Gemmobacter sp. 24YEA27: one gene and its partner. The main gene of each other region encodes a partner of the protein of the gene in region 2 in a complex. Links are inferred from orthologs where the notes say so. Each region holds a gene or a part of one and is shown on either strand. Other genes may lie near its edges.

Region 1 (3,276 bases), 2.9 Mb from region 2 along the record:
ATCCTTTCCAGTGCCTTTCTGGTCCTGGCCCTCGGCGCCGGTGCCGCAGCGGCCGATGTCTGTAACTATCGCCTCAGCGAGATGATCGCGCTGCGCGCCCCGAAACTCGCGGCAGCGGCGGCAGATGCAGCCGTCGTCGGACGTTTTGACCCCACTGCGCCGGATTTCCTGACCCTGGTCGACAGCAGCACCGGCTTTTCCGCCGTGGGGGCTGTCGTGGCCGGCGCCAATGCCGCCAAAGCCCTTGGCGGGGCAGAAGCCGCGCTTGGGGCAGGGGGCACCGTGCTGACCTCCTCGGCGCTTGGCATGGCGGCGGGGGCGGCAGCGCTTGGCATTGTCGGGCTGGAGGGCGTCTGCCAGTTCAAAGCCGAACGTCTCACCGATTATTATGAAGTGCTGGCTGTGCTGGCCGCTGTGGCCGAAACCGCCGACCGGGATTTCTTTCAGCTGCAACTGGGGCCCGCGCGCAAGAAGGGCGCCGTGGTCGAGATCTGGGATACCGGCAGCGGGGTGCGCAAGCAATATCCCGTGGCTGAGCTTTACTTCGTCAATGGCGAGCTGAAATATCGCCGCTGGGGCTTCAACAAGAACCTCGGGATGCTGATGCAGTTCGAGGGGGGCATCCCCAAAGTCGAACAGAAATGACCTGAGAGAAAGAGAAAAGGCCCCGGATCGCTCCGGGGCCTTTCTTAATTCTGAAGCGGGGGGCTCAGCCCTCGGCTTCTTCTTTCTTCTCGGTGATTTCCAGGCCGGTTTCCTGGTCAACCATCTTCATGCCGAGACGGACCTTGCCGCGATCATCAAAGCCAAGGAGTTTCACCTTAACTTCCTGACCTTCTTTCAGGATCTCATTCGGGTGGTTCAGACGCTTGTTCGCGATCTGCGACACGTGGACCAGACCGTCCCGCTTGCCGAAGAAGTTCACAAACGCGCCGAAATCGACCAGTTTGACGACCTTGCCGGTGTAGATCTTGCCATCTTCCGGCTCTGCCACGATCGACCAGATCATGTCATAGGCCTTCTTGATGGCATTGGCGTCGTTCGAGGCGATCTTGATCATGCCATCATCATTGATGTCGACTTTCGCGCCCGAGACTTCGACGATCTCGCGGATCACCTTACCGCCCGAACCGATCACTTCCCGGATCTTATCGGTCGGGATCGACATGGTTTCGATCTTCGGAGCGTAAGCCGAGAAGCCCTGCGGCGCGGACAGTGCGGCATTCATCTCGCCGAGGATATGGAGACGACCGTCTTTGGCCTGGGCCAGAGCCTGCTCCATGATCTCGGGCGTGATGCCCGCGACTTTGATGTCCATCTGCATCGTGGTGATGCCGTTGGCGGTGCCTGCAACCTTGAAATCCATGTCGCCAAGGTGATCTTCATCACCGAGGATGTCGGTCAGAACCGCCCAGCGGCCATCGTCTTCCAGGATCAGACCCATGGCGACGCCTGCAACCGGCGATTTCAGCGGAACGCCCGCATCCATCATCGAGAGCGAGCCGCCGCAGACCGAAGCCATCGACGAAGAGCCGTTCGATTCGGTGATCTCGGACACGACGCGGATCGTGTAGGGGAAATCGGTTGCAGCCGGCAGAACCGCCTGCAGCGCGCGCCATGCCAGCTTGCCATGGCCGATCTCACGACGGCCGGGCGAACCCACGCGGCCAACTTCGCCAACCGAATAGGGCGGGAAGTTGTAATGCAGCAGGAAGTTCGAACGGTAATTGCCGTTCAGCGCGTCGATGATCTGCTCGTCTTCGCCGGTTCCGAGCGTGGTGACCACGAGACCCTGGGTTTCCCCACGGGTGAACAGTGCCGAGCCATGCGCGCGCGGCAGGATGCCGTTTTCGCAGAAGATCGGGCGGACGGTTTTGTTGTCGCGGCCGTCGATCCGGGCGCCACCATTGATGATGTCACCGCGCAGAATGCCCGATTCCAGCTTTTTGATTGCCGAGCCGAGGTTCTTGTCGGCAAGATCTTCTTCCGACAGCGAAGCCTTGATCGCTTTCACCGCAGCCGAGATCGCATTGGTGCGGTCCTGCTTGTCACGGATCGCGAAAGCAGCGCGCATCTGGGTTTCGCCAGCGGCGGCCACACGGGTGTAAAGCTCGGAATAATCCGGAGCCTGGAAGTCGAAGGGCTCATTGGCGGCTTCTTCGGCGAGGTCGATGATCAGGTCGATCACCGGCTGCATCGCGGCATGGCCGAACTTGACGGCGCCGAGCATTTCTTCCTCGGTCAGCTCGTAAGCCTCGGATTCCACCATCATAACGGCGTCTTTGGTGCCGGCGATGACGAGGTCCAGACGCTGGTCCGGGTTGTTCTTCAGCTGGGTCATGTCGTCCATGGCCGGGTTCAGAACATACTGGCCATTGGTGAAGCCAACACGCGCGGCCCCGATCGGGCCCATGAACGGCACGCCCGAGATGGTCAGTGCGGCCGAAACGGCGATCATCGCGACCACATCCGGGTCATTCACGAGGTCGCAGGACAGCACGGTCGCCATAACGAGGACTTCGTTCTTGAAGCCTTCGACGAAGAGCGGGCGGCAGGGGCGGTCGATCAGACGCGAGGTCAGCGTCTCTTTTTCCGACGGGCGTGCCTCACGCTTGAAAAAGCCGCCAGGAACTTTGCCGGCGGCGTAATACTTTTCCTGGTAGTGAACGGTCAGCGGGAAGAAATCCTGGCCTTCCTTGGCCGTCTTGGCGAAGGTCACATTGGCCATCACCTGGGTTTCGCCCAGCGTCGCGATGACCGAACCATCGGCCTGGCGCGCAACCTTGCCGGTTTCCAGGGTCAGCGTCTCATCGCCCCACTGGATAGATTTTTTCGAAATTTTGAACATGCATTTTCCTCTTGGGAGCGCTCCGGCCCCTGCCGGTCTCCCGATATATGGCGACCCCATTGTCGCCGCCCCAATCCTCATGCATGTGCCCGGGGCCAGGGGCGTCACGTCTCAGATGGCGCGGGCCATACAGGAAAACGGGCTGTTTGGGAAGCCCGATCCGGTCAGACCCCTTCTGCATCAGACTTTGATCGCCGCCTGCAGCCTTTGCATATCGGCGGTGAGGGCGGGCGTGCTCAGCCCGAGCCTGGTGGCGAGGGCCGCGATCCGGATCCGCCAGTCGAAGCGCGCCAGCGCCTCGTGATGGTTGCGGCGCGCGACCTCCGGTGTCCAGGCGTGGACGGCTTCGGCGATCAGATCGAGGTTTTGGTCAAGGTCGATCCCGCCGGTTTCCAGCACCGCGCCGGGCCAGCTGACCAGCCGCAGAT
Region 2 (4,893 bases):
TGCAGGCGCCCTGGCCGGGCAATGTGCGCCAGCTGGTGAATATCGCGGAACGCGCGGTCTTGCAGAACCGTCGCGGCTCCGGCTCGATTGCATCCCTGCTGATGGCCGATAACGAAGCCTCGGGCCCGGCGATGACCACCGAAGGCAAGCCGCTGAAGGAATATGTTGAAGCGTTTGAGCGGATGCTGATCGACAATACGATGCGCCGCCATAAGGGCTCGATCGTGGCCGTGATGGAAGAGCTGTGCCTGCCGCGCCGCACGCTGAATGAGAAAATGGCGAAGTATAACCTGCAGCGTTCGGATTATACCTGAACGCCGCGCGCTTTACCGGCTGCGGATGCCTCTGGCGGAGGTATTTGGATCTGGGGAATGCAAACTTCCTCTTGATTTAAATACCCCGGGGGAGGCGCCAGGCACGCGCGACGGGGGCTCTGCCCCCTCTCTTTGGGCAGGTGTCATATGCCGGGCGAGAGATTTTCATTGCCCTTCAGTCAGCTTTGATCGTAAGTTGCCCGCTATGGCCGTTTTGTAACGGTCAAAGAAATTCTCTCCCCTTTGCGGGGCATGGCGCGGCGTTCCGCGCCGCCTCATGACCGGGAGCCGGATCGGCCGTAAGGCTGTGCACATTGCCAGATGGACCAGCGCTTCCCCATGAAGTGCCTGTCTGGCCAGTAAGGTGGGGGCCTGAACCCCCAGGACGTAACCGCGATGAGGCGCGTGAGCAGTGTAACGATTGGCGATACCGGCACCTGTTGCCGGCTGAGCCCGTTCGCGCCCGCCGTCTGCGCTCAGACAAGCCGCCCCGAACCGTATGATCTGCTCTCCGGCCCTGTCTCAGGGCCGCCGGGGGCCTTTATGCCACCGGGGCGCAATGGAAAAACATGGCTAAGAAGATGCTTATCGACGCCACCCATCCCGAGGAGACCCGGGTTGTTGTGGTGGACGGAAACAAAGTTGAAGAATTTGACTTTGAAACAATAAACAAGCGCCAGCTCGCGGGGAATATCTACCTCGCCAAGGTGACGCGGGTGGAGCCTTCGCTCCAGGCGGCCTTTGTGGATTATGGTGGAAACCGCCACGGCTTCCTCGCTTTTGCCGAGATCCATCCGGATTACTATCAGATCCCGGTTGCGGACCGCCAGGCGCTCCTCGCCGAAGAACGCGCTATGGCGCGTGAGGAAGAGGAAGAGGACAATCGTCGTGCCCGCCGCCGCAAGCCGGCACCGCGGGCTGAACGCGCGCCCGCCGATCCCAGCGTTTCGGCGCCGGTGGCAGGTGAGGCTGCGGCCTCGCACAGCGAGATGGATGTGATCGATCTCTCGGCCGGTGAGGGCGAGGAGGGCGCTTCCGCTCTTGCGGTTGCTGAGGGCCTGGCCTCGACCGGGCCCGATGCTGTCGCGCCGTCCGAACGGGCTGCGGTCGAACAGGCTGCCGGTGAAAGTGATGCCGGTGAAGCTGATGCGGGCGAAGACGATGCGGGCGACGAGGCCCGTGGCGATGACGCGCCTGCGGATGGTCATGAAGATCATGATCACAGCGACCATGATCATGGCGATCATGACCATCACGCCGCTGCCAGTGCAGATGAGATCGAGACCATTGCGGAAGAGGATGTCTCGGAAGAGATCGCCGCCCCGCGCCGGTCGCGCCTGCGCAAATACAAGATCCAGGAAGTGGTCAAGGTCCGGCAGATCATGCTGGTCCAGGTCGTCAAGGAAGAGCGCGGCAACAAGGGTGCTGCTCTGACCACCTATCTCTCGCTTGCCGGGCGTTACTGCGTGCTGATGCCGAATACTGCGCGTGGCGGTGGCATCTCGCGCAAGATCACCCAGGCGGCCGACCGTAAGAAGCTGAAGGAAATCGCGGGCGAGCTGGAGGTGCCGGAAGGCGCGGGCCTGATCATCCGCACCGCCGGGGCCAAGCGCACCAAGCCGGAAATCCGGCGCGATTATGAATATCTGATGCGGCTCTGGGAACAGATCCGCGATCTGACTTTGCGCTCGGTTGCGCCTGCCGCGATCTATGAGGAAGGCGATCTGATCAAGCGCACCATCCGCGATCTCTATAGCCGCGAGATCGACGAGGTGCTGGTTGAGGGTGAGGCGGGCTACCGTTCCGCCAAAGACTTCATGCGGATGATCATGCCGGCGCATGCGAAACAGGTGAAGCTCTATAACGAGCCGATGCCGCTTTTCGCGCGCTTCCAGGTCGAGAGCTATCTCGGCGGCATGTTCAATCCGGTCGTGCAGCTGAAATCCGGCGGCTACATCGTCATCGGCATCACCGAGGCGCTGGTCGCCATCGACGTGAACTCGGGCCGCGCGACGAAAGAGGGATCCATCGAGGATACCGCGCTCAAGACCAACCTTGAGGCCTGTGACGAGGTCGCCCGCCAGCTGCGTCTGCGCGATCTGGCCGGGCTGATCGTGATCGACTTCATCGACATGGAAGAGCGTCGCAACAACGCCTCGGTCGAGAAGCGGCTGAAAGACCGGCTGAAAACCGACCGTGCGCGGATCCAGGTTGGCCGGATCTCGGGCTTTGGCCTGATGGAAATGTCGCGCCAGCGGCTGCGTCCGGGGATGCTGGAATCGACCACGCAGCCCTGCTCGCATTGCCATGGCACCGGGCTGATCCGTTCGGATGACAGCATGGCCCTGACGATCCTGCGCGCGCTGGAAGAAGAGGGCACGCGCAAGCGCTCGAAAGAGGTGCTGCTGAAGGCGCCGATTGGCATCGTCAACTACCTCTTTAACCATAAGCGCGAACATATCGGGCTGATCGAATCCCGCTACGGTATGGCGGTGCGGATGGAGGCCGATCCGGCGCTCGTCTCGCCCGATTTCGAGCTGGAGAAGTTCAAGACCGCGACCCGCAGCCTGCCCGAGCCGAGCCAGGTCATCTCTGGCCATGCCGGGTTGATGGGCGATCTGGTCGAGGAAGAAGATGAGGATCTGGTCGACGAGATCCTGGACGAGGAAGAAGAGGTCGCGGAAGAGGCAGTTGCGGTTGCAGCGCCAGTCCGGGCCGAGCCTGCGGCGGAAGGCGGAGAAGGGGGCGGCAAGAAGAAGCGCCGTCGTCGTCGCCGTCGTCGGGGTGGCCGTGATGGTCAGGGCGCCGAGGGCAGCTCTGATGCGGGCGACGAGTCGGATGAAGAAGGCTCGGATGAGGATGACGCTGACGGCACCGATGCAGAGGTTGCAGCCGGTGACGTGAGCGAGGCAGTGGCGCCAGAAGCCGCAGCGCCGGCGAAACCGAAGCGGGCGACGCGGTCGCGGTCGAAATCTGCGGCGGCAAAGGCAGCTGCAGCGGCGGCCGATGCGGCAGAGACTGTGGTAGTTGTGGCTGATAAGGCTGTGTCCGACACGGTTGTGGCTGAAACCGCTGTGACTGATCCGGTCGTGGCTGGCGAAGCTGTGGCGTCTGAGGCAGAGGCTCCTGCCACCGCCCCGGCACCAAAGCGCCGCAGCCGGGCGAAAGCCAGCACAGCGGTTGTCGGGGAAGAAGCCGCGCCTGAGGCTGTCGCTTCTGAGCCGGCCGCCGCGAAGAAGCCCGCGCGCAGCCGCGCAGCGGCGAAGCCGAAAGCCGCAAGCAGCCGTTCGCGGTCGAAGAAGGCCGATGAGGCCGAGGTCGCAGTGGTTGACGTTGCGGGGGCTCAGGTTGCAGCGGTTGAGGCCGCACCGGCGGAAGCCACGCCCGAGGCGCCCGCAGGTGGCCCGGCTGAGGCTTCTCCGGCACCGGTCCCGGCGAGGATGGCGGCAGATCCTGGTATTGCCGGTGTGGCGGATGCGGGTGAGGCCCCGGTCGCTGATGCGGGTCAGTCCGGTCTGGCCGATGACGCGGATGGCGATGATGACCGCCCGCGCAAAAAGGGCTGGTGGTCGCAGGGCCGCTGATCCGCGCAGAGATTAAAAAAGGGGGCCGCCAGGCCCCCTTTTTCTTTGCCGCCCGGTCTTTGCTGCCCGGTCTTTGCCATCCAGTCTTTATCTGCGGGGGGGGGCGTCACCATTTCTGGAAGATGAAGAACGCGCCAAGAGCGATCAGGCTGAAGCCGATCAGATGGTTCCAGCCAAGGGATTCCTTGAGATAGAGCACCGAAAACGCCGCAAAAACCGCGAGGGTGATCACCTCCTGGATGGTCTTGAGCTGGGCTGCGTTGAAATAGGTGTAGCCAATGCGGTTCGCCGGAACCATCAGGCAGTATTCAAAGAAGGCGACGCCCCAGGAGATAAGAATGACCTTGAACATCGGCATTGAGGCGCCGTCTTTCAGATGGCCATACCAGGCGTAGGTCATGAAGATATTCGAGGCGATCAGCAAAAGGACCGTCACCAGGGGAACGGGAAGATTGAGCATGTCTGACACCGGAGATGCGGAGGAGGTTCCGGCTGACCCTATTGCTCGGCCCGAGGCATCGGAAGGGGGATTCGCGCGGGCCTTCGCCGGGCAAAATCGCGGGCTGGCGAAAACTCCTGCGGCAAGCGGGAAAGCGACAACTCTGTCTTGCGAATGCGGCTCAGATCAAAATAATGTTCTCTTCGAAGGGGTTGCACCTTTTTGCGGCAGGAATGATATTCCGTTCAGCTCGCGGCGGGCTTTTCGCGCCGTGTTTCATTTTCTGAAGGCTGACCCCATGTCGTTGTTTTCCCTGTCCCGCCGTGCGGCCCTTACGCTTGCCGCTGCCGCTCTTATGTCCCCCGCGCTTTCTCCGGCGGCTTTCGCGGATAATGCCGCGCTGAAGGTGGGGATTATGGGGGGCGAGGATGAAGCGGTCTGGGCCGTGGTCGCGGAACAGGCGAAGCCGCTGGGCCTCGATATCTCGACGGTGATCTTCAACGATTATACCCAGCCGAATGAGGCGCTGGCCCGCAATGAGATCGACGCCAATGCC

The links. The genes of interacting proteins can lie anywhere in the genome.
Region 1: the proteins of QNO18_RS15230 (region 2) and pnp are in contact, whole or in part, in a cryo-EM structure (PDB 9QH0), measured with the Escherichia coli proteins. The link is inferred for Gemmobacter sp. 24YEA27 from one-to-one orthologs.

The regions. Positions count from the first base shown.
Region 1 is NZ_JASJPW010000001.1:191,289-194,564, reverse strand. What follows is about bases 280-3,276. They hold pnp (polyribonucleotide nucleotidyltransferase), read right to left. Parts: upstream 2,849-3,276; coding sequence 710-2,848; downstream 280-709. Other genes in these bases: QNO18_RS01000 (hypothetical protein), read right to left, coding at 3,029-3,276; QNO18_RS01010 (hypothetical protein), read left to right, coding at 280-645. Outside these bases: more of QNO18_RS01010, read left to right, coding at 1-279. UniProt on the Escherichia coli protein: Involved in mRNA degradation. Catalyzes the phosphorolysis of single-stranded polyribonucleotides processively in the 3'- to 5'-direction. Also involved, along with RNase II, in tRNA processing.
Region 2 is NZ_JASJPW010000001.1:3,055,779-3,060,671, reverse strand. Bases 553-4,098 are described here. They hold QNO18_RS15230 (ribonuclease E/G), read left to right. Parts: upstream 553-883; coding sequence 884-3,898; downstream 3,899-4,098. Other genes in these bases: QNO18_RS15225 (DMT family protein), read right to left, coding at 4,005-4,098. In the rest of the region: QNO18_RS15235 (sigma-54 dependent transcriptional regulator), read left to right, coding at 1-314; more of QNO18_RS15225, read right to left, coding at 4,099-4,358; QNO18_RS15220 (MetQ/NlpA family ABC transporter substrate-binding protein), read left to right, coding at 4,636-4,893. UniProt on the Escherichia coli protein: Endoribonuclease that plays a central role in RNA processing and decay. Required for the maturation of 5S and 16S rRNAs and the majority of tRNAs. Also involved in the degradation of most mRNAs.